DNA from 3 places in the Haloleucobacter ellipsoideus genome. Region 3 is predicted to be linked to each of the others. Evidence: riboswitches for the same ligand, from Rfam matches in the RefSeq annotation. Region 3 holds a riboswitch; each other region holds the start of a gene.

Region 1 (10,240 bases), on a different contig from region 3:
AGACCTTTGGCAAGGCCAATTCCGGCTTCCGCTTCGGCTGAGTGCAGACCAGACAGATCAAGCGAGGCGCGCCCTTCATTCGGCGGTCAGGCGCGCCTCGGCGAGATCAACCTCGGACACGAGCTTGCGCACAACGGAATCCGACAGTCCAAGGCGGCGGCCACGCCTGTAGAACTCCTCCCGCTCGGCCCGCAGGCCGGCCAGACGCAGCTCGCGCTCGATACGCTCGGAAGCGCGATAGCGGTCCGCATCCTCGCCGGAACCGGAACGGCCACTGACACGCTGGCGGTAGAGATCCATCACCCGCGCGCCGATCTCGGCATAAAGGTCCGCATCGTGGCGGCCTTCGCTGAGGGCATGCTGGGCCTGCTCGATGGCGCTGATGGCGGCTTGCGCTGCGGCGACACGGGCATGCTCCTCTTCCTTCAGCCCGGTTTCCACCTGCGGCAATTGCAGCCCCTTCAGCAGGAAAGGCAGGCCGATGCTGGCGGTGATGAGCGACAGGATGATCACGCCCGCGGCCAGGAAGATGGCCAGATCACGCACCGGGAACAGTGAGCCGTCATCCATGAAGAGCGGCAGGGAGAGCACGCCGGCAAGGGTCACGGTCCCGCGCACGCCGGCGATGGAGATGACCAGCAGCAGCCGCCAGTTGGTCTTCACCGCGCCATTGCTGGCGCGCGACATGGTCAGCCGCATGGATACCCATGTCCACACCAGCCGCAGCAGGACCAGCGCAATATTGATGGCGAACACATAGATGATCAGCCACAGCGGATTATGCTGGCCGGCCTCGCGCAGGGCGAACGTCGCCCCCTCCACGATGCGGGGCAACTGTTCCCCCAGCAGCACGAAGATGACACCATTGGCCACGAACCCCACTGTGTCCCACACCGTGCTGCGGCGCACCCGTGCGGTGGCGACGATCTGGCCGCCCAGCTCCGCGTAACTCATGGTGATGCCGGCTGCCACCGCGGCAAGAATACCCGAACCGCCCAGATGTTCCGCGGCAAGATAGGCTCCGAAGGGAATGAGAAGGCTGATCAGCACTTCCGAGCCGCCTTCAGAACCGAACCGGCGGTTCATCTGCTGCTTGACATAGGTTGTCGCCAGCGTGGTGGTCACGCCCACACTCACACCGCACACCACCAGCCAGACAAAGGTGCCCATCGCATCCAGCAGCGAGAAGGCGCCCGTCAACACCGCCGTCACGGCAAAGCTCATGCAGACGAGGCCGGAGGCATCATTCAGAAGCGCCTCCCCGGACAGCACGTTCATCAGTCGGCGCGGAACCGTCACGCGCTCGGAAATCGCCGACACGGCGATCGGGTCCGTGGGCGAGAGAATTGCCGCCAGCGCGAAACCGACCGCCAGCGGCATGGCCGGAATCATCCAGTGCACGAAATAGCCGACCCCGACCACGGTAAAGACCACAAGTCCCAGCGCCATGGACAAGATCATCGACTTGTCCTTCAGCAGCCCCTGCTTGGGAATATGCCAGGCATCCAGAAACAGCAGCGGCGGCAGGAAGAGCAGGAAGAAAATATCCGGGTGCAACTCAACCGCCAGATCCGCCCCCAGGGCAATGACCGCGCCCAGGGCGATCTGCACAAGCGGAATCGGCACCCCGATGGGGAGAGCACGGGTGAGCCAGCCACTGAGAACGACAGCAAGCAGCAGAACGAGGGCAGTCGTGATCGTTTCCATGATGGTACCCGATGGGGGAAAGCGTCAGGCAGGGCAAGACTAAAATGGTGGAATGGAGGAAAGCGCGTGAAATGCCGCTAAATGATCCTCACGGCGATAATGCGATCAGCATGGCCTTCCTATATGAGATTCGCATTCCCAAAAGCGGATGGCCTGATTCACCGGCATATATTTGTGGCTAGCATCCTCAGCCCCGTATCCTGCTCATCCCTGCGATAAATCGCCGGAACAGGCCTGTCCGGCCCGGCCGGTCATCATGAATATGCCTGAAGCCGGTGAGGGCGTGCACTTGGCCGTTGCATCCCGCCCCTGTCCCCGCTACCCCTTTTGGGCATGAGCGACACCGCATTCCGCACCGCGATCTATGGCGGCTCCTTCGATCCGCTGACCAACGGGCACCTTGATGTCGTGCGTTCCGCCTGTCGCATGGCGGACCGGCTGGTGCTTGCGGTTGGCATCCATCCCGGCAAGACGCCCCTGTTCACGGCCGAAGAGCGCCTCTCCATGCTGATGGATGTGTGCGGCCCCATTGCCCGGGCGGAACACACCCGCCTTGAAGCCATCACCTTCAACGGGCTCATCATCGATACCGCCCGCGAGATTGGTGCCACCCTGCTGATCCGCGGCCTGCGCGACGGCACGGATCTGGATTATGAAATGCAGATGGCCGGCATGAATGGTGCCATGGCTCCCGCCATCCAGACCGTTTTTTTGCCGGCCTCCCCCATGGTGCGCCCCATCACCGCCACGCTGGTCCGGCAGATAGCCGGTATGGGCGGAGATGTTTCCGCCTTCGTGCCAGCCCCCGTACTGGCACGGTTGAAAGCCAAGTTCGCGCGGCAAGACGCGACATAACCTGCATTCCCTCCGCCAGAGGGCCATTCCGAGGAGACCTTCATGATGCGCGTACTCGGCCGCCTGTGTGCCGGCCTGCTGCTGGCTCTGGCCTTTGCCCTGCCCGCCGCAGCGCAGGGCAAGCCCGATCCGCAGAACACCATCTATCTGGATACCAACAAGGGCCGTGTCGTCATCGCCCTTCGCCCGGATATCGCCCCCCAGCATGCCGAGCGGATCAAGACCCTGGCGCGCGAGGGTTATTATGACAATGTGCCGTTCCACCGCGTGATTGACGGCTTCATGGCCCAGACCGGTGATGGCCAGTATGGCAATGGCACCGGCGGCTCCAAATATGCCGATCTGCCGGCCGAGTTCTCCAACGTGCCGTTCAAGCGCGGCGTGGTGGGCATGGCCCGCTCGTCTTCGCCCAACAGCGCCAACTCCCAGTTCTTCATCATGCTTGATGAAACCCCCAGCCTGAACGGTCAGTACACCGTCATCGGGGAAGTGGTGTCCGGCATGGAGAATGTGGACAAGATCAAGAAGGGTTCCGCCGCGCAGAATGGCTCGGTGGCGAACCCGGACCGCATCGTGAAGATGCAGGTGGCGGCCGACGCCAAGAAGTGAGCCCCGCAGCCGGAAAGCCTGCCTTCATGAAAGCGCAGGCTTTCCGCCGCTAAAGGCTGTTTCCACCTGTCTTGCGCATCAAGGTCCCGGGATCTGCGCGACGATGGCTTTACCAAAACCGGGCGGACAGGATGCCGCCCCTACACATGCTTAAGGATTTCGACATGAGTGAGGAAGTGCTCGTTCTGGAGACCACCAAGGGCCCGGTCACCATCGCATTCCGCCCGGATGTCGCGCCCGGCCACGTGGCGCGCATCAAGGAGCTGGTGGCTGACGGCTTCTATAATGGTGTGCCGTTTCACCGCGTGATCGAGGGCTTCATGGCCCAGACCGGCGACCCGACCGGCACCGGCATGGGCGGCTCCGGCAAGAAGCTGAAGGCCGAGTTCAACGCCGTTCCCCACAAGCGCGGCACCGTTTCCATGGCCCGCGCCCAGAACCCTGATTCCGGCGACAGCCAGTTCTTCATCTGCTTTGCCGATGCCCGCTTCCTGGATGGCCAGTACACCGTGTGGGGCGAGGTCGTTTCCGGCATGGAAAATGTGGACCAGATCAAGCGTGGCGAGCCCGTGAAGGACCCGGACCAGATCATCTCCGCCAAGCTCCAGCCCAAGGCCTGAGTCTGCCGCACACCATATGGAAAGGGCGCCTTCCGGCGCCCTTTTTCTTTCCTACTCGCCCCCGGCGCCCTCATCCCACCCGACAGCCGCACCGGACACGACCGTCGGACGGATCTGCTTGAGATAGGGCGGGCGCGGAATGGAACTGTGCGCCGCCCGCAGCGCCGCGCCCCAGCGTTCCCGCAAATCATGGAAATAGGGATCACCTGCCTCTATGCGGTGGATCAGCTCCGCCTGCAGCTTGTCGTCATAAGCCACCAGCACATCCAGCGGCAGCCCCACGCCCAGATTGGAGCGCATGGTCGAATCCATGGAGATGAGCGCAATCTTCAGGGCATCGGCGAGCGGCATGTCATAATGCACCGCCCGGTCGAGGATCGGCTTGCCATATTTGTGCTCGCCAATCTGGAAGAAGGGCGTATCCGGCGTGCATTCAATGAAGTTGCCCGCGCTGTAAACCATGAACAGGCGCGAGGGCCCACCCAGAATCTGCCCGCCGACCAGGAATGACACCTCGAAATTGATGCCGCCGCTCTCTTCCTTCAGGGCACCGTTCACCCGGTTCACATGGCGGATGGCCTCGCCAACCAGCCGCGCGGCCTGAAACATGCTGTGGCAATCGCGCAACTGGTGGGTCTCACCTCCCTCTTCCGAGGGGAACCCCTCCCGCAGGAGGCTGATGACAGACTGGCTGACGGAAAGATTGCCCGCGGTCGCAAGGCCGATGACATGATGGCCCGGCTCCTCGAAAACATGGAGCTTGCGGAAGGTGGAGATATTGTCCAGCCCCGCATTGGTGCGGGTATCTGCCAAAAGCACGAGCCCTTCACGCACCAGTAATCCGCAGCAATATGTCATCACAAGGCCCTCATGACGGGAGATGATTATAACGAGGACAAACTGTATCCTGCAATGCGCACATGCAGCGGCTTCACGGTGCGGTGCAATCTTTCCTTTACACAGGGCTGGCACTACTGGCCCATATAAGAAGAATCGCTGCCACTCTCCTGTCAGCGTTCAGAGGAGGCTCCATGTCCAAGACACCGGAAACGCAGTCCCAGAGTGAAGATATCGTTCTTGTCGAGCGGGAGGGCCGGGTCGCGATTGTCCGTCTCAATCGTCCCAAGGCGCTGAACGCCCTCAACCTTGCCGTGATGACAGAGATGAGCAAGGTCATCACCGCTCTCGACAGCGATGTGGATGTGGGCGCGATTGTCATCACCGGCTCGGAAAAGGCGTTTGCGGCCGGGGCGGACATCAAGGAAATGGCCGAGCGCAGCTCCGTGGAAATGCTTCTGGCGGACTGGTTCGCCGGCTGGGATGCCGTGGGGCGCTGCCGCACGCCTCTGATTGCCGCCGTTTCCGGCTTTGCCCTTGGCGGCGGCTGCGAGCTGGCCATGATGTGCGATCTCATCATTGCTTCCGAGACGGCGCGTTTCGGCCAGCCGGAAATCAAGCTTGGCGTCATTCCCGGCATGGGCGGCTCCCAGCGCCTCACCAAGGCCATCGGCAAATACAAGGCCATGGACCTTGTGCTGACCGGGCGCATGATCGATGCCCATGAGGCAGAGCGCGCCGGCCTCGTCTCGCGCGTTGTGCCCGCCGAGCGCCATATGGAAGAGGTGCTTGAAACCGCCCGCACCATCGCCAATTTCGGCAAGCCTTCGCTCATTTCCGCAAAGGAAGCGGTGAATCGGGCGCTGGAACTGGGCCTGAACGAGGGTATTCTGTTCGAGCGCCGCACATTCCACGCCCTGTTTTCCACAGAGGACCAGAAGGAAGGCATGCGCGCCTTCACCGAAAAGCGCGCTGCAACCTTCAAGCATCGCTGATCTGGCTGCCCATCAGGGCATGCAGGCTTGAAGAAACTGCAACCGGATTGCCCTTTCGTGGCAATCCGGCAACAGTTGTTGCATATGAACCATAGATGCATTGACGCATCAGCAGCACCTCGCCTAATTTCCGCCATGACGGTGTCCTTCCCGCAAGGATGAAAAGGGAATGCAGTGCGATTCGCCTTCTGGCGCATCCAATCTGCAGCTGCCCCCGCAACTGTGAGCGGCGCTTCGTTTTTCACACAGCCACTGGGCATGGGATGCCTGGGAAGGCGAAAAACGAGAATGAGCTGCAAGCCAGGAAACCTGCCGTCGAGTCGTGGTCACACGCGAGCCTGTCAGGCGGGGTTCCCTGATGGTGGAAGAACGTGCTGTGGTCGATGCTCCGGCGGCCAGGCAGGCATTCCTCTCTCGCGGTGACGTGTCCACAAGGCGTCCCGCCAGAGGTCTTCATGCCGGTCTTCCAGTCTCTTTTTTCCCTTCAGCCCTATCGCGCGCGCCGTGGCAACGCGCTGATGTGCGCCAGTCTGCTCGCCCTCGTGGCAGCCGCGCCCGCACTCGTGCAGCCCGCCCTGGCCCAATCTGCGCCGCAGACTGAGGAAGAGAGCACCCAGACCTCATCCTCCGAGGCGATCAACCTGCCGGATGTGGTGGTCAGCGCCACCCTCATTCCCACGCCCGAGAGCCATGTGGCGAGCTCCGTCACGGTCATCACCCAGCAGGAAATCCAACGGCAGCAGTGGCGCAGCCTCCCCGATGCGCTTCAGACAACGCCCGGCCTGAACGTGGTGCAGACCGGTGGCCCCGGCGGCCAGACCTCCGTCTTCATCCGCGGCACGGATTCCGGCCAGGTGAAGATCATGATGGACGGGATCGACCTTGGCGATCCCTCCAGCACGAACGGGGCGTTCAATCTCGGCAACATGTTCACCAATGACCTCGCCCGCATCGAAGTGCTGCGCGGTCCGCAGAGCGGCCTTTACGGCTCCGATGCGATTGGTGGTGTGATTGCCATGACCACCGCACGCGGCCAGGGGCCGGGCACCATCTCCGGCTTCATGGAAGGTGGCTCGATGCGCACCTTCAACCAGGGCGCGACCCTGAACGGCGCGGTGGACCGCTTCTCGTACAACCTGAATTTCGGGCATTTCAAAAGCAGCGCCATCAAGGTCACGCCGGATTATGTGCTTTCTCCCGGCGTTCCGGCTTATGACAATGCCAATGACAACTGGACCCTCTCCGGCCGCTTCGATTTCGACCTGACCGACAATCTGACGCTGAACTATACCGCGCGCTATATCGACACCCGCCTGAACTTCACCACCTCGACCTCCGTGCCCGAGGGTGTGGGCTTTGCCCATGGCAAGTTCTTCATCAACAAGGGTGAAGGCATCTGGAAGGCGCTGGATGACAAGCTGATCAGCACGTTCGGCATTTCCTCCACCAATTATTCACGTGACAATTCCGGCTACTACAACGATTACGATTATGATGGTGACCGCCAGACCTACTACTGGCGTTCCAACTATAATTTCATGCCGGGTCAGAACCTTCTCGTTGGTGTGGAGCGCAAGAACGAGAAGATGACGAACACGCCGGACGGGCCGTGGGGCATCAGCACCGGTGATACGGTCGGCTATGCCGAGCTGCAGTCCTCCTTCTGGGAGCGCCTGTTCGTGGCCGCCAATATTCGCTATGACAGCGATGACGATTATGGCGATCACACCACCTGGCGTATCGCCCCTGCCCTGCTCATTCCGGAAACCGGCACCAAGCTGAAGTTCACCTATGGCACGGGCTTCAAGGCGCCCTCGCTGTATCAGCTCTATGCGCCGGCCTCCTCCTGGGGCCCCATCGGCAATGCCAATCTTCAGCCGGAAGAAAGCAAGGGCTGGGATGTCGGCTTCGAGCAGCAGGCGCTCAACAACCGCGTGAGCTTCGGCGCCACCTACTTCCGCAATGACCTGACGAACCTCATCGCCTTCACCTCGAATGGCTATGAGAACGCCCAGCGCGCCAAGACCTATGGTGTGGAAGCCTTTGCCGCCCTTGAGCTGAACGACCAGTTCTCCGTGCGGGCGGACTACACCTACACCAAGGCCATTGGCTATGAGATGTCATCCTCAAGCTGCAAGCAGCGCGGCGATGGCTCCTGCTACCTGCTGCGTCGCCCGGACAACAAGTTCAGCGTGACCATGAACTGGCAGCCGATGGACCAGCTCACCCTGGCCGCAACGCTGGTCTACCTCTCCGATTGGTGGGATACCGGCCGTTCCGGTGGCCCGATCGTCAAGCAGAGTGGCTATACGCTCGTGAATCTTGCCGCCAATTACGAGGTGAACCAGAATCTGTCGGTCTATGGTCGCCTCGACAACCTGTTTGATGAAGGCTACGAGGAGCCGCGCGGCTATCTCGCGCCGGGCTTTGCAGCCTATGCGGGTGTGCGCGTCACCTATTGAGGCGCAACATCATGGCATGCCGGCCAGAAGGCTCTACACGCTTCAGGTGCCGCGCGGCACATGTCGGCATGCCCCTTCGTCTGTTCAGACATATCCCCGCATTCATGATGCGGGGATATGTGTTTGCCGCGCTTCTCGCGGTGATCGTCACCTTGATACCTGCCGCAAACGCACAGGCCGCCGGGCAGCAGCCCTCCGCTCCGCCCCGGCGCATTGTCTCCCTGAATCTGTGCGCGGATGAGCTGGTCTTTCAGCTTGCCCCGCGTGAACACATCGTTTCCGTCACATCGCTGGCGCATGACCCGATCAGCTCGAATGTGGTGGAGCTGGCGGAGGGGATTCCCTCGAATCGCGGGCTGGCCGAGGAAATCATTCCGCTTGAACCGGATCTGGTCATCGCCGGTGCTTTCACCACCCGCAATACGGTCGCGACCCTGCAGCGGTTCGGTATCGAGGTTCTGGATCTGGGTGTCCCGCAATCCATGGATGAAGCCTATGCGCAGATCCGCACCGTCTCCCGGCGCCTCGGTGTTCCGCAAAAGGGAGAGGAGATGATCCGTTCCCTTCAGGCTGTCATCCCCCCGCGGACAGAGCTGGAAAGCCCTGCCCCACGCACGGTTGTCGTCCGTCCCAATGGCTTCACCGCCGGACGCGACACGCTGGCAGATGACCTGATGCAGCGGGCCGGGCTGGACAATGTGGCCGCCCGCCTCTCTCCTGATCGCCTCGGCCAGTTGCCACTGGAAGAGATTGTGAGCGCACGCCCGCAGGTTCTGGTTCTGGACAAGGACACCAATGCCCCGCCTTCCATGGCCGGGGCCATCATGCAGCATCCGGCCCTTGCCCATTCGGCCGGAGAGGCGCAGACAGTGGCCCTGCCCTCGCGCATGTGGGCCTGTGTCGGCCCGCAGCTGGCAGAGGCTTATCAAAGGCTTGCAGCCGGTGCGCAAGCAGCGCGCAGCGCAATGGCGCAGCAGGGCAGCGGGCACAAGTGATGAATCAGGCTGATTCCCTTCCCCCTGCTCCGGCCACATCCGGCCTGCCCCTGCCTGTGCTCGTGGGCTTTCTGTGCCTGCTGGTCGCCGTGCTGTTCGTGATCTCCCTCGCCGTCGGCTATGCGCCTCTTGACTGGCACGCCGCAGGCCATGAACTGCGCACCGGGGAAGAGGGGCTGGCAAGCCTCATCTTCCTCCAGTTGCGCCTGCCGCGCGCCCTGCTGGGTATGCTTGTGGGGTTCAGCCTTGGGCTTACGGGAGCGGCCTTGCAGGGATTGATCCGCAATCCGCTGGCGGATCCCGGCATTATCGGCGTTTCCGGCAGCGCGGCGCTGGGGGCGGTGGGCGCTTTCTATTTTGGCGCGGCGGCATTGTTCCCGCTCGCATTGCCGCTTGGCGGGCTCGCGGGTGCAGGGCTGTCAACCGCCATTTTGCTGCTTCTGGCCCAGCGGGGCATTTCCACCACTGCACTCATCCTTGCCGGCATCGCCATAAACAGCCTTGCCGGGGCGCTGACGGCGCTGGCGCTGAACCTTTCGCCCAGCCCCTATGCCACGCTCGAAATCGTGTTCTGGCTCATGGGCTCCCTGGCCGATCGCAGCCTGGATCATGTGGCGCTTGCCCTGCCCTTCATCATCATCGGCTCCGTGCTGGTGCTCTCCACCCGGCGTGGGCTGGAGGCCCTGACATTGGGTGAGGATACCGCCGTGAGCCTTGGCTTTTCCCTCCATCGTATCCGCCTGCTGGTCATCACCGGCACGGCGGCGGCGGTCGGGGCGGCGGTGGCGGTTTCCGGCACCATCGGTTTTGTGGGGCTTGTCGTGCCGCATCTGTTGCGGCCGCTGGTCGGCCATCGCCCCGGCCGGCTTTTGCTGGTGAGCGGGCTTGCCGGGGCGGCCCTTGTTCTGGGTGCGGATATAGTGGTCCGCCTGATTCCAACCCGGCCGGAGCTGAAAATAGGCGTGGTCACAGCACTGATCGGCGCGCCCTTCTTCCTTGCCCTGTTGCTGCGCCTGCGGCGGGAGGCGGAATGATTGTCGAGGCACGCGATGTCCGCGTCGTGCGTGGCGGCCGGACGATACTGGACGGGGTGAACCTTGTTGCCCGCCCCGGTGAAATGCTGGGTCTTCTGGGACCAAACGGGGCTGGCAAGACAACTC
Region 2 (10,240 bases), on a different contig from region 3:
GCCCCATAAAGAATAGCGCCACCGACGCCATGCCGAGCGCGATCAGCGGCCGTTTCAGCAGCCTGAAGACGTTACCAGCCCCCGACTGCCGTTCCGCTTTCATCGACGGCAAACTGACCATCTGCCAGAGGAAGACAATCACCGCGACTGGAACGACTGTGAAGAAGGCGCCGCGCCAGCCGATGATCGAGCCGAGAAAGGCGCCTAACGGTGGCGCGACCACGGTGGCCAGTGCATTGCCGCCATTGAAGATCGCCAAGGCGCGAGGAACGAGATCTTCGGGTACGAGCCGCATCGCCGTTGCCGCCGACATCGCCCAGAAGCCGCCGATGACGACGCCGATCAGGGCGCGCCCGACCATGAAAATCAGGTAGTTCGGAGCAAGGGCGACGATGGTGCCCGACACCGCCATAATGCCAGTCAGCGCGAGCAACAGCACTTTACGGTCAAGTTCACCGGCGACGGTGGAGATGAATAGGCTCGTCAGCACCGCGAACGCGCCTGAAATGGCGATCGCTTGACCGGCCTGGCCCTCCGTCACCTGAAGCTCGGAGGCAATTGGCGTCAGCAGGCTGACCGGCATGAATTCCGAGGCAATGAGTGCAAAAACGCAGAGCGACATCGCCAGCACCCCACCCCAATGGGCTGGCCGATCCGCGATCTCATTTGTTTCTGATGAAGTTGGCGGAGCCGACATTTCATTCCACTTCCAAGCCAGGTTGCCCAACGCAACCATCCACCGAGCGGTTAGGCAGCCGGCGGTGTTTCCTGAATTTGAGCGGATGCATTCCCACAGCGCGGAAGCCGTGTCTTCCGTGGGGGAACATTTCTCTGGCGCAGGAGATAGTCGAAGTCGCGGTTAACAATTAGCCTGCATAAATTGCATGTCATTATGAATTGAAATCATGAATTGGCCGATGGGGCACCGTTGCCGCGAAGGTGGTTCTGCTCAACCCACTTCCAAACTCAATTCATGAATCTGATTCACCACCACAAGCAGATTTGCAGGCCTAATCAATATTTGGCCCATCCCCTAATTTGTCTGGCAGCTGGCCGGCCTAGCCGGCGCGAAAGGAAGCTCGACGCGGTTGATAAGGAGGATTCCGGCATGGGTAGATGGAGCGGATTGGGGAATGCAGCAGTGCAGGCATCCAGCCTGAACCGGGGTCGCCGCGAACTTCTGAAGCTGACCGGCGCGAGTGTTGCAGCCCTCGGCGCGGCATCACTCTTCAATGTTTCCAATGCAAAGGCTCAAAATATGTCAGGCGAATGGGACAAGGTCTTCCCCAGGAGTGAGAAGGTCGATCACGAGAAGGTCACTTTCAAGAACCGCTACGGCATCAACTTGGTGGGCGATCTGTATTTGCCCAAGGACCGCGCCAGCAGGCGGCTGGCGGCGCTCGCTGTCGGTGGACCATTTGGGGCGGTGAAGGAACAGTCGTCGGGCCTGTACGCGCAGACTATGGCCGAGCGTGGTTTCGTCACTCTCGCTTTCGATCCGTCCTATACCGGAGAAAGCGGCGGCGAGCCGCGCAATGTTGCCTCGCCGGACATCAGCACCGAGGATTTCAGCGCCGCCATTGACTATCTCGGCCTGCATCCGTCCGTCGATCGCGAGCGGATCGGCATCATCGGCATTTGCGGCTGGGGCGGCATGGCGTTGAATGCCGTCGCCGTGGACAAGCGCGTCAAGGCTGTCGTCGCCAGCACGATGTACGATATGACCCGTGTCATGTCGAAAGGCTATAATGACAGCGTGACCCTCGAACAGCGCACGCAGACGCTGGAGCAACTAAGTCGCCAGCGCTGGGCGGATGCGGAGAAGGGAACCCCGGCCTACCAGCCGCCATACAACGTCCTGCACGGGGGCGAAGCGCAGTTCCTGGTCGAATATCACGACTACTACATGACGCCGCGCGGCTATCATAAGCGGGCCGTCAACTCGGGCAACGCCTGGACGATCACCACGCCGCTGTCGTTCATGAACATGCCACTCCTGACTTACATCAAGGAGATTTCGCCGCGCCCGGTCCTCTTTGTTCATGGCGAAAAGGCCCACTCGCTATACTTCAGCCAAACTGCCTACGCGAACGCGGCGGAACCGAAAGAGCTGATGATCATCCCCGGCGCTAACCATACGGATCTTTACGACAAGGTGGATGTGATCCCGTTCGACAAGCTGACCAGCTTCTTCAACCAGCACCTTGCTGCCTAAGATCTGGACGATGGACCTGACGGTAACGGCAGACCCATCGACCATCACGCTTCATCGGAAAGGCTGTTACGTGCTGAGATCATTGTTGGGCGCCGCCATTCTCGCCCTCGGACTATCCGGACCCGCCATGGCTCAAGAACGCATTCGAATCTCGTCAGAATGGGGGGAAGTCACTGCAGTCCTCGCGGACAATGCTGCGGCGAAAGCTCTCGCGGACATGCTGCCACTCACGGTCGCCATGACTGACCATCTCCGCCAGGAGAAGACCGGCAACCTACCGTCGCCCCTGCCTGAGATCCGCCGACAGCAGGAATTCTCCGTCGGCACCCTCGGCCTGTGGAGCCGCGATCACTTCGTGATCTACTACCGTGGCGGACGCGTCCCGCAGCCGGGCATTGTCATCCTCGGCCAGGTCAGCGGGAACGTCTCGATCTTTGATCGTCCGGGGCCGATCACCGTTCGCCTTCAGAAAGCCAAGTGAGCAGGCGACGCGCCAGCACGCAACGATGTCCCTTTTTCTTGAGAAATCGAGTAAAATATCCTGCCGACCATGAAGAGAGCTCATGAATGCCGCGCCAGAATGTCAATGACCTGCTCGCATTCCTGGCCGTAGCCCGCGAACGCAGCTTCACCAAAGCTGCTGCCCGTTTCGGCATCTCCCAGTCGGCGCTCAGCCATACGATCCGCCAGCTCGAAGCGCGTCTTGGCGTCCGCTTGCTGATGCGATCCACGCGCGCTGTTGCGCCGACCGAAGCAGGAGAGCGTCTTCTGGAGCGGATCGGTCCGCACTTCGATCAGATCGAAATCGAGGTCGACGCCCTCAATGAGCTGCGAGAAAAGCCAGCAGGAACAGTGCGGATCGTGGCCCCCGATTATGCGATCAACAATATCCTCTGGCCGAAACTGAAGACCTTCCTTCCCAAGTATCCGGACATTAAGATTGAACTTCTCCTGGATAACGGCCTGACCGACATCATTACCGAGCGTTACGACGCCGGCGTCCGCATGGGGGAACAGCTTGCCAAGGACATGATCTCGGCCCGCATCGGACCAGACTTCCGGTTTTGCGTCGTGGGGGCCAGGTCTTATTTCGCCAACCGTCCGATACCTGAGAAACCGCAGGATTTGATGCAGCATGACTGCATCAATTATCGCTTCCCGTCCTCCGGCGCGCTCTATGTCTGGGAATTCGAGGAGAACAGCCGCGAGATCAAGGTGCGTGTCGACGGCCAGCTCGTCTTCAACAACATCTTCCACGTTCTGGATGCCGCTCTGGCAGGCAGGGGCCTCGGCTACGTGCCGGAGGAAATCGCCCTGCCGCATATCGCCAAGGGCAAGCTCCAACGCGTGCTAGAAGATTGGTCGCCCTATTGGGACGGCTATCATCTCTATTATCCGAGCCGTCGCCAATCCTCCCCAGCTTTCGTCACTCTGGTCGACGCCCTTCGGTATCGTGAATAACCCGCGCGTATGTCGGAAATAAATGAACCAGCCCCCTCGGTGTCGTGGCAGTTGGGAAGGCAGCGGGGGTTGGGATTGTAAGCTTCCAACTCGCCGCCGAATGATGGTAGGCACGGCCATTGACTTAGTGGCCTCGCCAACATAAATCTACACCAAACGTCAGGTTTAGTTAGGTGTAATTTGTCGTCACTTATGCAGATCGGGGAATTGTCGGAGCGGGCTAAGGTCAGCCATCGCACGATCCATTATTACGAGCGGCTTGGGCTGCTGAAGCCCGCCGAGCGCGAGGGCGTCGGCTACCGCTACTATGACGACATTGCGCTCAAGCGGCTGGAGAAGATCGCCGCTTTGAAACGCCTTGGACTTAGCCTCGACGAGATCGCCGCTGTCATCGACCTCTATTTCGAGGATGCGAGCGGCATCAAGGGCAAGGAAAAGGTGCTGGAAATCCTGCAAGCCCAGCTCACCAAGGCCGACGCCCAGCTTCATGAACTGACCGCGTTCAAGCGCGATCTGGAAACCAACATTGCCCGTATGCACGAACTGATCGCGGAAGCGAAACAGGCGTAAGTGCGGGCAAGGACAGGAACGAATGCCTCCTCAATCTACAGCTAACGTCAAGTTACAATCTGAAACTGATCGACTGACTGGCCGCCACGTCGCTCTGCTCGCGCTTCTCATGGCCTGCGGTTTCATTGTGGTCGGCCAGCTCTATGTAACGATCCCAATGGTAGCCGGGATCGCGGCGGCTTTCGGGGTCGATCCGGCGCACGCGGCCCTGATCGGCACGGCTTTCGGCATCGCCTATGCTGCCGGTTTTCTGATCTTCGGCCCCCTATCAGACCGCTACGGCCGGAAGCGGATGATCCTGATCGGCCTAATGGCTACGGCTGTAGCGACGGCTCTGGTCGGACTCGCCCCCAGCTTCGGGCTTCTTCTCGCCGCCCGAGCGGCGCAGGGGCTTGCGGCCTCGATCTTCCCGCCCGTGGCGCTCTCGCTCGTAGCCGAGGATTTACCGCCCCATCATCGCCCGCTGGGCGTATCGCTGATGAGCTTCGCCTTTCTCGGGGCCGCTCCGCTGTCACAACTGTTCGCGGTTCAGACCGGCAGCAGCCTGTCCACCATCATGTTCGAGCTTGCGCCGCTCTATCTGCTCGGCGCAGTCGGCCTCTATCTCGCCGTCGCCGCGAAGAACATCGCGCCGGGCGTCGGGAGTGGCACACGGGGCAATCGTTTCGCTTCTCTCGTTCGCGATCCGGGCATCATCGCTGCATGGGCGGCAGCCGTCACAGTGCTGTTCGGGTTTGTCGCTTTCTACAGCGGGACGCAGATTTTCGGCGCGAATATCGGGGTGGATCTTCAAACCGTCCGCCTTATCGGCTTGCCGCCGCTACTTCTCACCTTCGCGGCTGCGCCCATGATCCGACGCTACGGTGCGCCAGTCACGGCCCGCATCGGCCTTGTCCTCGCAGCACTGGCGATTGGTGTCGGGGCGATCGCCTCGCCAACCGCGATCATAGTGGCGAGCGGTGCCTTGTCTGCCGGAGTGGCTTTTGCGGTGCCGGGCCTGATCGCCACTGTCGCAGGACGCGCGACCAACGCCAATCGCGGCCTTGCGCTCGCCATCTACAGCTTCGCGCTGTTCCTCGGCGCGAGCTTTGCGCCGCCTGTTGCTCAGGCTCTCGCCGGGATCGGGATCGTTCCGCTCTCGCTGGTTCCGGCCGCACTGCTGCTTGCAGCCGTTGTCGGCCTCACCATCGGCATCCGCCGGCCTCACCCCTCCAACCCAAGCTAAAGGAGACTTCGACATGCCTCGCATACGCCCTGCCGTGGTGCTCGCCGCACTCGGCCTTTTCGCTGGCACAGCCGCCAACATCGCGCTCGCAGACTCTACGAAAGGAAATTCCATGACCGTGACAACCACCGCCGCGCAGCCCGCAGCCACTGTCATCAATACATTCATGCCAACTGGCTATCGCGAAGTCGCTCGCCGTGCCGTCAGCGTTGACGGTGAAGGAGCCGAGCTGGTTCGCTACGAGCGCACGGACGGACGCAACGCGGCGCTCGGCGGGGAGCATTTCAGCACCGTGATCGCCGAAAACGGCCGTCTCAAGGGTTTCGCGCGCATTGACCTCGATCTGGTCGGCGGGGAACTGCCTTCGCGTGAGGAAACGCAGGCCATCGCCATGGATTTCCTGCGCGATGCCGCGCCCGACCTTCTGCCGGGAATGAAAATCAGTTGGATCGAGCCGCATGACGAGCCGCTGCGCGTTACTCGCAATGGCCGCACGGAAGACCTGACCCTTACCGGCATGAAGGTGAAGATGCGCAACAGCGCCGATGGCCTTTGGATGTGGGTCATCGTCGGCGCGGACCGAAAGGTCATGGTGTTCGAGCGCGACATTAACTGGATCACGTTCCCCGGCCATCGCGGCACTGAAAAGTGGCTGCACGATTCATGGCTGGTCGAAAAGGGCCACACGCTGCGCGCCTCGTGAGGCGATCATACGGTAACGGGCGCGGAGGGTGGTCGCCGCTTCGAGCGTGGAAACGGCGGCGTTCGGCGTTCATAATTCTGTTCTGAAATGGCGCACCCGGCACGATTCGAACGTGCGGCCTTTGCCTTCGGAGGGCAACGCTCTATCCAGCTGAGCTACGGGTGCAACGGTGCCATGCCTAACCTGACATGCCCATCAAGGTCAACAAGGTTCGATCAGAAAGCGACATTCTCCCCAGATGGCTCTGCCATGCGCCCCCCTTCCTGGCCGCGGACGGGGCCGGAATGCCAGAGTGCCGGAACGGGCGCGGTGGCATGCACCGTGCCCGTTCATGTCGTCACGCTCAGTGCGCGCGGGCGCGGGCGGCCCGGGCGGCGGCCACCATGTTCACCAAAGCGGGGCGCACCTCCTCCCATTTGCGGGTCTTGAGGCCGCAATCCGGATTGATCCAGATCTGCTCGTCCGCCAGCCGCTTGCGGGCAAGAATGATGAGCTCATCCATCTCGTCCACCGTCGGCACACGCGGGGAGTGGATGTCATAGACACCCGGACCGATCTCGTTGGGATATTTGTAGCTGGTGAAAGCCTCCAGCAGCTCCATCTTTGAGCGGGAAGTCTCGATGGAGATCACATCGGCATCCATCGCGCCAATGGCATCGATGATGTCGTTGAACTCCGAGTAGCACATATGGGTGTGGATCTGCGTCTCATCCGCCACGCCGGACGAGCACAGGCGGAACGCCTCCACCGCCCAGTCCAGATAGTGCTTCCACTGCGCGCGCCGCAGCGGCAGACCTTCACGCAGGGCAGCCTCGTCGATCTGGATCATCGCGGCACCCGCCCGTTCCAGATCCTGCACCTCATCGCGAATGGCGAGCGCGATCTGCTTGCACGCCTCGCTGCGCGGCACGTCATCGCGCACGAAAGACCAGTTGAGAATGGTCACCGGCCCGGTCAGCATGCCCTTCATGGGCTTTTGCGTGAGGGACTGGGCATAGCGCCACCATTCCACGGTCATCGGCTTCGGGCGCGCCACATCCCCGAAGAGGATCGGCGGGCGCACATAGCGCGAGCCATAGCTCTGCACCCAGCCATGTCTGGTGAAGGCAAAGCCGGAGAGCTGCTCGCCGAAATACTGCACCATGTCGTTGCGCTCAAACTCGCCATGCACCAGCACATCGAGGCCGATCTCTTCCTGCCATTTCACGGTTCGGGCCGTTTCCTCCCGCAGGAAGGCGGCATAGGCCGCATCGTCCATCTGCCCCCTGGCATGGGCGGAACGCGCCTTGCGCACATCCGCCGTCTGCGGGAAGGAGCCGATGGTGGTGGTGGGGAAAGCCGGCAGGCCAAAGCGCGGGCGCTGCACCTTTGCACGGGCGGCGTAGGAATGCTTGCGGCGCGCCATGTCGGCCGTCACCGCAGCCATGCGCGCTTCCACGGCGGCATTGTGCACCTTGGTGGATGCCTTGCGGGCCGCGGCGGCATCGGCCGAAGCCTCAAGCTGCGCCCTCACACTCTCGCCTTGCCCGGAAAGCGCGGCAGAGAGCACGGCCAGCTCGTCCATCTTCTGGAGCGAGAAAGCCAGCCAGGATTTCACATCCGCATCAAGCGCGGTTTCCTGTTCCAGATCGATCGGCACATGCAGAAGCGAGCAGGAGGGAGCAAGCTGCACATGGTCCGTGCCCCGCTGCGCCACCACCTTCTCCAGCCTGTGCACCAGCGCCGGAAGATTGGCCCGCCACACATTGCGCCCGTCAATCACGCCCAGTGACAGCACCAGACCGAGCGGTGCCTTCGCGGCCACCACATCGAGCTGCTCCGGCGCGCGGGCCAGATCGAGATGCAGGCCGGCCACCGGCAAGGAGAGGGCGGTCTCCAGATTGTCATCCAGCGCGCCGAAATAGGTCGCCAGCATGATCTTCAGATTCGGCAGGGCCAGCGCGATCGCGCCATAGGTCCGGCGCAGCGCTTCACGGGTGGCATCATCCAGATCGAGCACCAGGCAGGGCTCGTCCATCTGCACCCACTGCGCACCGCTGGAGGCCAGACGCCGCAAGATATCGACATAGACCGGCAGCAGGCCGGGCAGCAGGTCCAGCGTGTTGAACCCGGGAGTGCGGGACTTCGCCAGCTTCAGGAAGGTGACGGGGCCCAGCAGCACCGGGCGGGTTTCATGCCCCAGCGCCTTCGCCTCGCGATATTCCTCCACCGGCTTCAGCGCGCCGATCTCGAACCGCTGGCCGGGTTCCAGCTCGGGGACCATATAGTGGTAGTTGGTGTCAAACCACTTGGTCATTTCCTGTGCCGGCACGCCTGCGCCCGCACCTCCATGGGCATGATGGGCATGGCCGCAGCAGGCGTCCTGCGCCTCTGTCCGGGCGCCGCGCGCCATGGCGAAATAGGTTTCCAGCGGCACCTTGCCAGAGCGCCAGCCATAGATCCCGGGCACGGCACCCACCATTACGGAGGTGTCAAGAACCTGATCATAAAGGGAGAAATCGTTGGAGGGGATGACTGTGACGCCACGCGCCTTCTGACGCGCCCAGTTTTCAGCGCGCAGTTTCGCGGCTGTTTCCAGCAATGCAGCCTCACTGGTCTCGCCCGCCCAGTGGCTTTCAAGTGCAACCTTGAGCTCCCGGCGCGGGCCGATACGCGGCGTGCCGAGGGTCGCAACAGGAATGAGAGAAGAAGTCACGGCTCTTGAGCCCTTCTGCTGAGGGCGAGGCCATGGCGGCAGGCATCCGCTTTCCCGCGCGCACGACAGCCGTCGCCTGCCCGCGAAAACAGAAGCGCTCCTCCGGGACACCCCGCCCGAGAACGTATTTTGTCATGGCAGGTCTCCTGGCTCACGGGTCATCGCCTTCATCCAACCTTCCCGGGCACAAGGCCCAGTGGCGTCTTCCGGATGTCAGCTCACCGCTTACAGTTGCGGGGGCAGCGCTGGTTTTCCACCAGCTTCCCTCTTCGCTCCGGGGGCAACCCGGAGAACCACGACCCTTGAACCTTGCGCGCGGCCCGGGGCGCTGTCAAGGCAAATATAAAGACATCTTTATATCGCTATTCAGGTGCGAAATCCTTTCAGTGGGCGGCATAGGGGGTGAAGCCGCTGCGGCTTTCATCCACCACCAGCGCCCGGCCAATGAGCGGGAAGGCGCGCTGGGGGCAGGCGGGGCGCTCGCACACCTTGCAGCCCGCGCCAATCGGCGTTGCAGCCTTGGGATCATCCAGCGCCAGCCCGCGTGAATAGACCAGCCGGCCGGCATGGCGCACATCACAGCCCAGCCCGATGGCGAAGGTCTTTTCCGGCTCCCCGAACCCGCCCGCCTCATGCCGCACGGTCCGGGCGATCCACAGATAGGTCCGCCCGTCCGGCATCTGGGCCATCTGGGTGAGGATACGTCCGGGCTGGGTGAAGGCCTCATACACATTCCACAGCGGGCATGTGCCGCCAACGCGGGAGAAGTGGAAGTCCGTCGCCGACTGGCGCTTGGAAATATTGCCGGCCCGGTCCACGCGGATGAAGAAGAAGGGCACCCCCAGCGCACCCGGCCGCTGCATGGAGCTGAGGCGGTGGCAGATCGTCTCGAAGCCCACGCCGAAACGCCGTCCCAGCCGTTCGATATCGTAGCGCTCGGCCTCGGCCGCCGCCAGAAACGCGCCATAGGGCATCAGCAGCGCACCGGCGAAATAGTTCGCCAGGCCGATCCGCGCCAGGGCATGGGTTTCCGGCGCACCGGATGCCGCTTCAGTCGCCAGTTGCTCAATCAGTTCCCCCTGCTCCAGAAACGCCAGCTGGGTGGCGATCTGGAAGGCGCGCTGGCCGTTTTCGAGCCGGCGCGAGACATGCAGTACCCGCTCGACCGGCCGAAAACGGCGATGGGTCATTTCATCCGGCACCGCCGTGACGCGCACGCCATGGCGCTGTTCCAGATAGAAGGCCAGCCCATCCGCCATTTCCCCCGGCACGAGCCCTGCCGAAAGGGCCAGCGATTCGGCGGCCTCATCCAGCTCCGCGAAATAGTTGTGATGGGCGTAGAAGAAATCGCGCACCTGCTCATAGGGCATG
Region 3 (10,240 bases):
CGCCGCCGCCACGGGGCGCGCCTCCATCAATCTGGACAGTTTCGCCATGCCGCCCCAGATGATGGCGGGGCTGGTGGAGGGTGCGGCGGCCGGAGCGGACATCATCATTGCTGAAGGCTCCATGGGGCTGTTCGATGGGGTGCGGGCGGATGCGGGGCGCACCGGAGCCTCCGCCGATGTGGCGGCGATTTTCGGCTGGCCGGTGGTGCTGGTGGTGGATGTGGCGGGCGCGGCGCAATCTGCCGCCGCCGTGGCGCTGGGCTGCGCCAGCTATGATCCGCGCATCACCGTTGTCGGCGTCATTCTCAACAATGTGGCCAGCGACCGCCACCAGAGGCTGGTGGAGGAAGGGCTGAAGGTCATCGGCCTGCCGGTTCTGGGTGTGGTGCGGCGTGATGGCGCGCTGCTTCTGCCGGAGCGTCATCTGGGGCTGGTGCAGGCCCATGAGACCGATCATCTGGACGCCCGGCTGGACAGGCTGGCCGACTGCTGCGCCGAGAGCGTGGACATCGAGGCCCTGCGCCGGATGGCCTTCACAAGGCCCGCAGATGAACTGACCGGCCTCCTGCCCGACCATCTGACGGCCGGCAGCGCCTCGCCCCTGCCCCCGCCCGGCCAGCGGATCGCGCTGGCGCAGGACCGCGCCTTCTCCTTCATCTATGCGCATATTCTGGAAGGCTGGCGGCAGCAGGGCGCCGAGATGGTGCCCTTCTCACCCCTCGCCAATGAAGCGCCTGACGACAGCTGCGACAGCTGCTGGCTGCCGGGCGGATATCCGGAACTGCATGCGGGCACCCTTTCCGGCGCCACGCATTTTCTGGAAGGCCTGCGCCGCTTTGCCCGCACCCGCCCGGTGCATGGAGAATGCGGGGGCTATATGGTGCTGGGCCGCACCCTGGAAGATGCGGAAGGCGTGGTGCACCCCATGGCCGGGCTTCTGCCGGTGAACACCAGCCATGCCCGGCGCAAGCTGCATCTGGGTTATCGCGTGGCGCATCTGGTGCATGATTGCGCGCTGGGCCCGGCGCAGAGCCGCCTTGTGGGCCACGAGTTCCATTATGCCAGCGTGGTGGAAACCGATGCCGCCCCCGAACATGCCTTCGCCCATGTGAGCGATGCGGAGGGGCGCGAACTGGGCCTTGCGGGCCACAGGATAGGTCAGGTTTCCGGCAGTTTCTTCCACGTCATCTGCGCGGGCTGAGGCCAGGCGCGACATGAGGCGGGAATGAGGGGTGCGGCAATCCTTGCTGCCGCACCCTCTTCAGGCACAGGCGCCGGCTGCCCGGCGCGCAACACTCAATCCCAGGCGAGCGCGCCGCCATTCTGGTATTCGATGACGCGCGTCTCGAAGAAGTTCTTTTCCTTCTTCAGGTCCATCGTCTCGCTCATCCACGGGAAGGGGTTTTCCACATCCGGGAAGACCGGGGCAAGGCCGATCTGCGCGCAGCGGCGATTGGCGATGAAATACATATACTGCTCGCACAGCGCCGCATTCAGGCCCAGAAAACCGCGCGGCATGGTATCGCGCCCGTAAGCGGCCTCCAGCTCGGCCGCCTCCTTGATCATCTGCCGCACCTCCTCCTGGAAGGGGACGGTCCACAGATGCGGGTTCTCGTGGCGGATCTGGTTGATGACGTCGATGCCGAAATTCAGGTGAATGCTCTCGTCGCGCAGGATGTACTGATACTGCTCGGCAATGCCCACCATCTTGTTGCGGCGGCCCAGCGAGAGGATCTGCGCAAAGCCGGTATAGAACCACATGCCCTCGAACACGACATAGAAGGCCACGAGATCGCGCAGGAAGGAACGCGCGCCCTCTTCCGTCTCGGTGGAGAAGGTGCCCTCGGCAAGGTCTGATGTATATTTCAGAGCCCACGCCGCCTTGTCGGTAATGGAGGGCACCTCGCGATACATGTTGAAAAGCTCGCCCTCATCAAGGCCAAGGCTTTCCACGATATACTGGAAGGTGTGGGTGTGGATCGCCTCCTCGAAAGCCTGGCGCAGCAGATACTGGCGGCATTCGGGATTGGTGATCTGCTTGTAGATGGCGAGCACGATATTGTTCGCCACAAGGCTCTCGGAAGCGGCGAAGAAGCCGAGATTGCGCTTCAGCATGCGCCGCTCGTCCTCTGTCAGCCCGTCGCGGGATTTCCACAGGGCGATATCCGCCTGCATGGAGACTTCCGTCGGCATCCAGTGATTGTTACAGCCGGCCAGATACTTCTCCCAGGCCCACTTGTATTTCATGGGCAGGAGCTGGTTCACGTCGGCGCGCGCATTGATCATGCGCTTCTCATCCACGGTGACGCGGGCACCGGAGCGATCAATCTCGCCCAGACCCGTGGAGTCCGCCTCCTGCGCCGGGACGGAGCCGGGCGCGGGCGGGACGGCGGGGTTTGCCTTCACAGGCGTGTCAGACCAGTCGAGCATCATTGTTCTTCTCCACCTGCACTTACTGGCAGGCTTCACAATCAGGATCATTGATGGAGCAGGCCGCCGGGGCAGCCATGGGCGCATCCACCAGAATGGGAGCTGCGGCCGAGACCGCATTGAGACGGCCATCCGTGCCCTTCAGCGTGGACTTCTCCACATGGGTGGCCGAGCGGGCGCGCAGATAATAGGTGGTCTTCAGCCCCTGCCGCCACGCATACAGATAGGCCTCATGCAGCTTCCGCCCGGAAGGCTGGTCGATATAGAGATTGAGCGACTGGGCCTGATCGATCCATTTCTGCCGGCGGGCGGCGGCGCGGATCAGCCATTCCGGCGCAATCTCGAAGGCGGTGGCATAGAGCGCCTTGAGATCCTCCGGCACACGATCAATAGCGCTGACCATGCCGTCATAATATTTCAGATCGGAGATCATCACCTCGTCCCACAGGCCGCGCGCCTTCAGGTCATGCACCAGATTGGCGTTCACCACGGTGAAGTCGCCCGACATGTTGGCCTTCACATAAAGCTGGCTGTAGGCCGGCTCGATGGACTGGGACACGCCGACAATGTTGGAGATGGTGGCGGTGGGAGCAATGGCCAGCACATTGGAATTGCGCATGCCGATGGATGTCACCCGCGCGCGCAGGCTCTCCCAGTCGAGGCGCTGGGTGCGGTCCAGTTCCACATCCCCGTCACGGGCATCGGAGAGCAGTTCGAGGCTGTCGATCGGCAAAATGCCCCTGGACCACAGCGAGCCCTCGAACGAGGCATAGCGCCCGCGCTCGGCCGCCAGATCCACCGAGGCGGAAATGGCGAAATAGCTGATGGCTTCCATCGAGACATCGGCAAACGCCACCGCATCTTCGCTGGCCGTCGGCAGGCGCAGCTTTTCCAGCGCATCCTGATGGCCCATCAGCCCCAGCCCCACCGGACGGTGACGCAGGTTCGAGCGGCGCGCCTCGGGAATGGTGTAGAAATTGATGTCGATGACATTGTCGAGCATCCGCATGGCGGTGCCAACCGTGCGCTTCAGCCGCTCGAAATCCAGCCCATTGGGGCCGATATGGGCGGCCAGGTTCACCGAGCCGAGATTGCACACCGCCACTTCATCGGCATTGGTGTTGAGGGTGATCTCGGTGCACAGATTGGAGGAATGCACCACACCGGCATGCTGCTGCGGCGAGCGCAGGTTGCACGGGTCCTTGAAGGTCACCCACGGATGGCCGGTCTCGAACAGCATGGTCAGCATGCGCCGCCACAGGTCCAGCGCCTTCACCGTGCGATACACCTTGATCTCGCCCCGCGCCGCACGGGCTTCCGCCGCCTCATAGGCTGCCTTGAAGGGCTTGCCATAGAGGTCATGCAGCTCCGGCACCTCGTCGGGTGAGAACAGGGTCCAGTCGGCGCCGGCTTCCACGCGCTGCATGAACAGGTCGGGGATCCAGTTGGCGGTGTTCATGTCATGGGTGCGGCGGCGGTCATCGCCGGTATTCTTCCGCAGATCGAGGAACTCCTCGATATCGACATGCCAGGTTTCGAGATAGGCGCACACCGCGCCCTTGCGCTTGCCGCCCTGGTTGACGGCGATGGCGGTGTCGTTCGCAACCTTCAGGAAGGGCACGACACCCTGGCTCTGGCCATTGGTGCCCTTGATGTGCGCGCCAAGGCCACGCACCGGGGTCCAGTCATTGCCGAGGCCGCCGGAATATTTCGCCAGAAGGGCATTGTCGCGCACGGCCTTGAAGATGCCGTCCAGATCATCCGCCACGGTGGTGAGGAAGCAGCTGGAGAGCTGCGGGCGCAGCGTGCCGGAATTGAACAGGGTCGGCGTCGAGGCCATGAAGTCGAAGGACGACAGCAGATTGTAGAACTCGATGGCCCGCGCCTCGCGGTCGATCTCGCGAATGGCGAGGCCCATGGCGACGCGCATGAAGAAAGCCTGCGGCAGCTCGAACCGGGTGCCCGAGACATGCAGGAAATAGCGGTCATAGAGGGTCTGGAGACCGAGATAGTCAAACTGGAGATCGCGCTCCGGCTTCAGGGCCGCGGAAATGCGGGCCAGATCGAACCGGCCCAGTTCCGGGTCCAGCAGCTCGGCCTTGATGCCGGCCTGCACATAGGCCGGGAAATATTCCCCATAGCGGGTGTCCATCTGCGCCTGTGTGGCCTCATCCGCATAGCCGGCAATGAAGCTGAGGGCCTCGCGGCGCAGCTTGTCTGTCAGCAGGCGGGCGGAAACCTTGGCGTAGTTCGGCTCGGTCTCGATCAGGGTGCGGGCGGCGAGGATGGGCGCCAGCGCCAGCTCGTCACGGGTGATGCCGTCATACAGATTGCGCTTCGTCTCGGTGAGGACCGGATCGGGCGAGACGCCATCGAGCCCGGCGCAGGCTTCGCGCACCACGGTATCAAGGCGGGCACGGTCGAGCGGCACAAGCGTGCCATCGGCCTCACGCATCTGCAACTCGGGCACGGCCTGAACCTGCGCCTTCTGGGCCAGTGCGGCGGCGCGCTCACGGGCGCGGTCCTCGCGATAGAGCACATAGGCGCGGGCGACCTTGTGGTGCTCGGAGCGCATGAGCGCGAGCTCCACCTGGTCCTGAATGTCCTCGATATGGAAGGTGCGGCCCGTATCCACACGACGGGTGAGATTGGCCACCACCTGCGCGGTGAGATCGGCCACGATGTCATGCACCCGGCGCGAGGCCGCGGCATTGCCGCCTTCCACCGCCAGAAACGCCTTGGTGAGCGCAACGCCGATCTTGGAAGGGTCGAACGGCGTCACCGCGCCATTGCGGCGGATCACCTGATAACCCGGCTCAGCATTGCGCGACGTCTGGACGGCAGCCGGGGCCGGCGTGCTTCCCACCATGGACGGACGTTCTGACTGTGCCGAGAGTGACATGTGTGCCTGCTTTCCTGATTTCCATAATCGAGGGTGCAGCAGGCAACGGGAGACGAGGGGCAGCCCTTCTCCACTTTACCCGCCGGACACCCCGCCCGAGGTCTCTTTTCCGGTCACGGCAGGTCTCCTGGCTCGCGGGTCAGCGCACTTTGCCGGCCTTCCCGGTTTCCCAGTGACCCAGTTGGCAAGAGCTCGTCGCTTACAGTTGCGGGGGCAGCCCCGGCTTCACACCGGCTTCCCTCTTGGCTCTCGAAAGAGACCGTGACCGCTACATGTAGTAGGCTGACAGGGTTTCCAGTCAATATGCTGTTTCTGCAACAGGCTCGGCCCTTCTGGAGGGCTGCTTTGAAAAAGCTGGTGGATCAACTCATTAGAGCGAGTGCACCGCAAAAGGAATGTCTCGCGGATCACATTCTGCCGACTTTTGAAAAACGGGGGATTATGTGGACAAGCCCCGCCCCGCTGAAGGCAACAGACTGAAAAGACAGGCGCATCGCATTTCATCAGAGGCTTGGCAGGGCCCGCCGGCCCCTCGAATCGTTGCCCGGCTTTCCTCCGGGTGCAGGGCGCGCGCCGCACAACCGGAACATGAAAAGGCCGCGCATGTTTCCATGCGCGGCTCCTGTTCCACCCGCTCAGCGGGCCGGCTGCACCCGGTGCCGCACCATTACAGGATGGTGCCGGACAGCAGCAGCCAGGCCACCGAGAAATAGATGACGATACCGGTCACATCGACCAGCGTGGCGACAAAGGGCGCCGAGGCGGAGGCCGGATCGAACCCCACGCGCTTGATGATGAACGGCAGCAGCGAGCCGGTGATGGAGCCGAACGTCACGATGCCGACCAGCGCCACGCCGATGGTGACGGCCAGAATCACCCAGTGCTCGCCATAATCGAAGAAGCCGATGCCCTGCCACACCGCGATGCGGACAATACCGATCATGCCGAGAATGGCGCCCAGCACGATACCTGTCGGCAATTCACGCAGCGCCACGCGCCACCAGTCCTTCAGCGTCACCTCCCGCAGCGCCAGGGCGCGGATGATGAGGGAGGTGGCCTGGGAGCCGGAATTGCCGCCCGAGCTCATCACCAGCGGGATGAACAGGGCCAGCACGATGGCCTTCTCCAGCTCGTCCTCGAACACCTGCATGGCCGAGGCGGTGAGCATTTCCGCAAGGAACAGCACGCACAGCCAGCCGGCGCGCTTCTTGATCATGTGCGCGAAGGAGATCTCGAAATAGGGCATGTCGATCGCTTCCATGCCGCCCATGCGCTGCACGTCCTCGGTCTGCTCCTCGATCATGGCGTCGATGACGTCATCCACCGTGATGATGCCCAGCACATGATTGGTGCTGTCCACCACCGGCAGGGCCAGCACGTCATATTTGGAGATGACGCGGGCCACATCCTCGCGCGTCATCGCCGGCGTGAGGGTGATGACCGGATGCGAGAGAGAGGCGACAAGCACATTGTCGTCCGGCTCGGCCGCGATCAGCCGGCGCAGGGTCACCATGTTCTCGAGGCGGTGCGTGGAGGGGTTCAGCACATAGATGGCATAGACCGTCTCGCGCGAGCGCTCGACCCTGCGGATATGCTCGATGGTCTGCTGCACGGTCCAGGTAGAGGGCACGCTCACGAACTCGGTGGTCATCATCGAGCCTGCCGTACCCTCGGCATAGGACATGAGATGATCGACAGAGGCGCGGGTCTCGGGCGAAAGACCCTGATGCAGGCGGGCCCGGTCATCCTCCTCCACCCAGCGCAGCACATCCACCGCGCGGTCGGCGGACATGCCTTCCAGCAGGGCGATGGCCTTGTCCTGCGGGAGGGTGGCCAGAATCTCGCTCGCATCCTGGAACTGGGGCTGGTCGAAGACCTCCACAGCCCATTCCAGCGGCATGCGTGTAATGATCTCGATGACATCCTCATTGCTCTTCTCATTGAGCAACTCAACGATGTCCGCGACATGCTCATGCGCCATGGGCGCGCCAATGGCAGTGTTCACTGCATCCACCACCTTCCTGGGATCATTCACAACCGACATGCAACCACCTCTCTCGCGGGAGCGCACGCGCCCAGCCCCCAACCGCGTTCAGGCCGGGCATAAGCGAGCCCGGCAGACATGATCCGAGATCATATCTCTCAGGGCCATGACAGAATTAAATCAATGTCCTCAGATCGGCACACACTGGAAGCGGCCATCGGCGCCCAGCAGTTCGAGCTGGCCGGTTGCCACACCGAAATATGCCCCGTTCAGGGTCAGGTCTCCGGCCTTCACACGTTCGGCGATCCAGGGGAAGGAATGAAGGTTCTCGAGGGAAAGCTGGACGCAGCACTGTTCACAGAAGCGCTGGCGTTCGGCCGGAGGCAGATTGGAAGCCATAGCACGTTCACGCGCCGGTTCGGCAATCTCCATCCATCCGGGCACGAAGTCCCGTGCACCGGGAGGGGCGCCATCCAGCAGCGCGCTCACACCGCCGCACTGGGCATGGCCCATCACCACGATATTCTTCACCTTCAGCACCCGCACGGCAAACTCGATCGCGGCCGAGGTACCGTGATGGTTCGCATCCGGGCCGAAGGGGGGCACCAGATTGGCGACGTTGCGCACGATGAACATCTCGCCGGGGCCGGCATTGAAGATCATCTGCGGGTCAACGCGGCTGTCCGAACAGGCAATGACCAGTGTTTCCGGCTTCTGCCCCCTGGCGGCGAGCTGCTCGAAAACCTGCTTGCGTTCGGGCCACGCAATTTCACGGAACCTTTTGTAACCGGAGATCAGTTCGTCCACGCGGGTTGCTCCCTGCTGCCTGCATCGGATCGGGTAGCGCACCGAATGTCGGGCGGACGCTTTCGTCAAGACACTTTCCGGCGCGGCAGGATCTTTTTTGCCGGAGCAGGATTATTTGGCCGCCCGGCGCAGCATGAAGGACACAAGCTTCGGCAGGAGCGATGCAAAAATGCACCAGTCCGGCCGGGAAACGGCCGGCAGGGTGAAATTCCTTAATCCAGCCATGTGAAAAGCACCCCGCTGCCATAGCCGACAGCACACAATGAACATCCCTGAAGCCCGGAGAGCGGCGCCTGCGCCTATGGCTTGCCTTGCCCGGGTGGCACCAGAAAGAGATGAGGCATGAGTAAGGTGCACAGATGGACACGTGGCAAACTGGGGCTTCTGGCCACCCTGCTGGTGGTCGCGGCGGCAGGAGCGGCTCTTCTCGTTGCGGCGCCGGCCACGGCGAATGCGAAGAAGAAGACGCCCATCCGTATCGGCATTCTTGAGCCTGCTCTCGACACCACCGGCAATGCCGCGATGCTGAAGGACATCATCGTGATGCTGATCGAGGAGCAGAACCGCAAGGGCGGCCTGCTCGAACGCAAGCTCGAGGCGGTGGCCGTCTCCCCCACCAGCCTGCCACAGGCACAGGCCGAGGCGGCGCAGGAACTGCTCAACCGGGATCATGTCTCCGTCATCTTCAGCGCGAATCTGGACGAGAGCGGACCGGACGTGCAGAAGCTCTTTGCCGGCTCCAATGCCCTGCTGTTCGATTCCGCCCCCACCAGTGGCGATGACAGCCCCCCGAAGGTGCTGCACACCGGCGCGGCCCCCAACCAGCAGGCGCTGCCGGCGGTCGACTATCTGGCCTCCGGCAAGGGTGTGGAGCGCTGGGTTCTGCTGGGAACGGACGGCAAATGGCCCCGCGCCACCAACCGCATCATCGAGGCCGAGCTGAAGGCCCGCGGCGTGCCCGCCCGCAACATCCTCATCATCGACACCCCGCCCGACATCTCGGACTGGTCCGGCATCCTTGCCGATATCCGGGCCTTTGCCGGGCACGGGGACAAGACCGCTGTCATCTCCACCCTGATGGGCGACCAGGCCAATAACGGCTTCTACAAGGCGCTTGCCGCACAAGGGCTCTCCGGCCAGATGGCGGAGGCTGCCCCGCAGGCGGTGCCGGCCGATGCCACACCTGCTCCCCTTGCCGCGCCCGCCCCCCCTGCCACATCTGCCGGCACATCCAACCAGCTCATCGTGCTCAGCCTCTCCCTCGGCGAGGAAGACCTGACCCGGCTCGACTGGCGCGCCATGACAGGCACGCTGATCGCCGGCAATTATGTCACCTCATCCCCCACCCCGGACAACAAGGCGTTTCTGGAACGCTGGAGGGCCTTCAGCAAGGACCCGGAAAGACTGGCGAGCGACCGGGTGGAGGCCCACCGTCTGGGCTTCAGCATCTGGGCGAAGGCTGTCGCCAAGGCAGGCACCACCGATGCCGCCCCGGTGGCCGATGCCATGACCAATATCCGGCAGCTCAGCCTCACCGGTGACATCGTCCAGATGCTGCCCAACCGGCATATCACCCGCGCGGCCTTTATCGGCGAGGTGAATGGCGAAGGCACGCTGACCCAGGTCTGGAAGAGCCCCGGCCTCATTGCCGGCGCAAGCTGGGCGGAGCTGCGAAAGGAAATGGCCACTCCGGAGAGCGCCGCCCCGGCAGGCAAGTCTACCGCAAACACACAATCGGACGATGTGAATACTGCACCGCAATAACTTTGAACTACATCAGACTGGACCCAAGCCTTTGTCACATATGTATTAAGAAGAGGCGCTAAACTCATTCCATTTCAGATCTGCCCCTGAAACAGAAAAATGATGCACGAAAACTTTGCGTTTTGGTAAACATGAGTCATCATGAGGGCAGAAACACAGGAGTACGCCCCATGACTGTCGTTCGTTCCCTCTCCAAAAAGTCGGGCGGTGGCGCATTGGCGACGCCCACGGACCTTGAGCCGGCCCAGGTCGCCAAGGTCGCTGCCGCTCTCAACCAGGTGCTGGCGGATGCCTTCGTCCTTTATCTGAAGACGAAGAACTTCCACTGGCATGTCAGCGGCAAGCATTTCCGC

What was found. Region 3 has a riboswitch for cobalamin ahead of ACT6QG_RS03695 (ribonucleoside-diphosphate reductase subunit alpha). Riboswitches for the same ligand answer to the same signal wherever they lie in the genome.
Region 1: it holds a riboswitch for cobalamin, as region 3 does, so the genes downstream of both, ACT6QG_RS11040 (TonB-dependent receptor plug domain-containing protein) here and ACT6QG_RS03695 (ribonucleoside-diphosphate reductase subunit alpha) in region 3, are expected to answer to the same signal.
Region 2: it holds a riboswitch for cobalamin, as region 3 does, so the genes downstream of both, metE (5-methyltetrahydropteroyltriglutamate--homocysteine S-methyltransferase) here and ACT6QG_RS03695 (ribonucleoside-diphosphate reductase subunit alpha) in region 3, are expected to answer to the same signal.

What each region holds. Positions count from the first base shown of each region.
Region 1 covers NZ_JBQWAR010000019.1:193,632-203,871, forward strand. The annotation lists gene ACT6QG_RS11005 (DODA-type extradiol aromatic ring-opening family dioxygenase) at 1-41, shown strand, start outside; gene ACT6QG_RS11010 (Na+/H+ antiporter) at 76-1,707, opposite strand; gene coaD (pantetheine-phosphate adenylyltransferase) at 2,041-2,562, shown strand; gene ACT6QG_RS11020 (peptidylprolyl isomerase) at 2,605-3,171, shown strand; gene ACT6QG_RS11025 (peptidylprolyl isomerase) at 3,336-3,791, shown strand; gene ACT6QG_RS11030 (proteasome-type protease) at 3,843-4,649, opposite strand; gene ACT6QG_RS11035 (enoyl-CoA hydratase) at 4,823-5,623, shown strand; cobalamin riboswitch at 5,746-5,954, shown strand; gene ACT6QG_RS11040 (TonB-dependent receptor plug domain-containing protein) at 6,079-8,085, shown strand; gene ACT6QG_RS11045 (ABC transporter substrate-binding protein) at 8,205-9,080, shown strand; gene ACT6QG_RS11050 (FecCD family ABC transporter permease) at 9,080-10,114, shown strand; gene ACT6QG_RS11055 (ABC transporter ATP-binding protein) at 10,111-10,240, shown strand, end outside.
Region 2 covers NZ_JBQWAR010000014.1:145,715-155,954, reverse strand. The annotation lists gene ACT6QG_RS03370 (MFS transporter) at 1-622, opposite strand, end outside; gene ACT6QG_RS03365 (alpha/beta hydrolase) at 1,109-2,215, shown strand; gene ACT6QG_RS03360 (cyclophilin-like fold protein) at 2,226-2,696, shown strand; gene ACT6QG_RS03355 (LysR family transcriptional regulator) at 2,783-3,676, shown strand; gene ACT6QG_RS03350 (MerR family transcriptional regulator) at 3,869-4,246, shown strand; gene ACT6QG_RS03345 (MFS transporter) at 4,269-5,471, shown strand; gene ACT6QG_RS03340 (hypothetical protein) at 5,584-6,174, shown strand; tRNA gene ACT6QG_RS03335 (tRNA-Arg) at 6,263-6,339, opposite strand; gene metE (5-methyltetrahydropteroyltriglutamate--homocysteine S-methyltransferase) at 6,518-8,869, opposite strand; cobalamin riboswitch at 8,989-9,182, opposite strand; gene ACT6QG_RS03325 (short-chain fatty acyl-CoA regulator family protein) at 9,253-10,240, opposite strand, start outside.
Region 3 covers NZ_JBQWAR010000015.1:29,372-39,611, forward strand. The annotation lists gene ACT6QG_RS03685 (cobyrinic acid a,c-diamide synthase CobB) at 1-1,201, shown strand, start outside; gene ACT6QG_RS03690 (ribonucleotide-diphosphate reductase subunit beta) at 1,297-2,430, opposite strand; gene ACT6QG_RS03695 (ribonucleoside-diphosphate reductase subunit alpha) at 2,453-5,332, opposite strand; cobalamin riboswitch at 5,433-5,611, opposite strand; gene mgtE (magnesium transporter) at 6,000-7,376, opposite strand; gene ACT6QG_RS03705 (carbonic anhydrase) at 7,506-8,123, opposite strand; gene ACT6QG_RS03710 (transporter substrate-binding protein) at 8,466-9,887, shown strand; gene ACT6QG_RS03715 (Dps family protein) at 10,058-10,240, shown strand, end outside.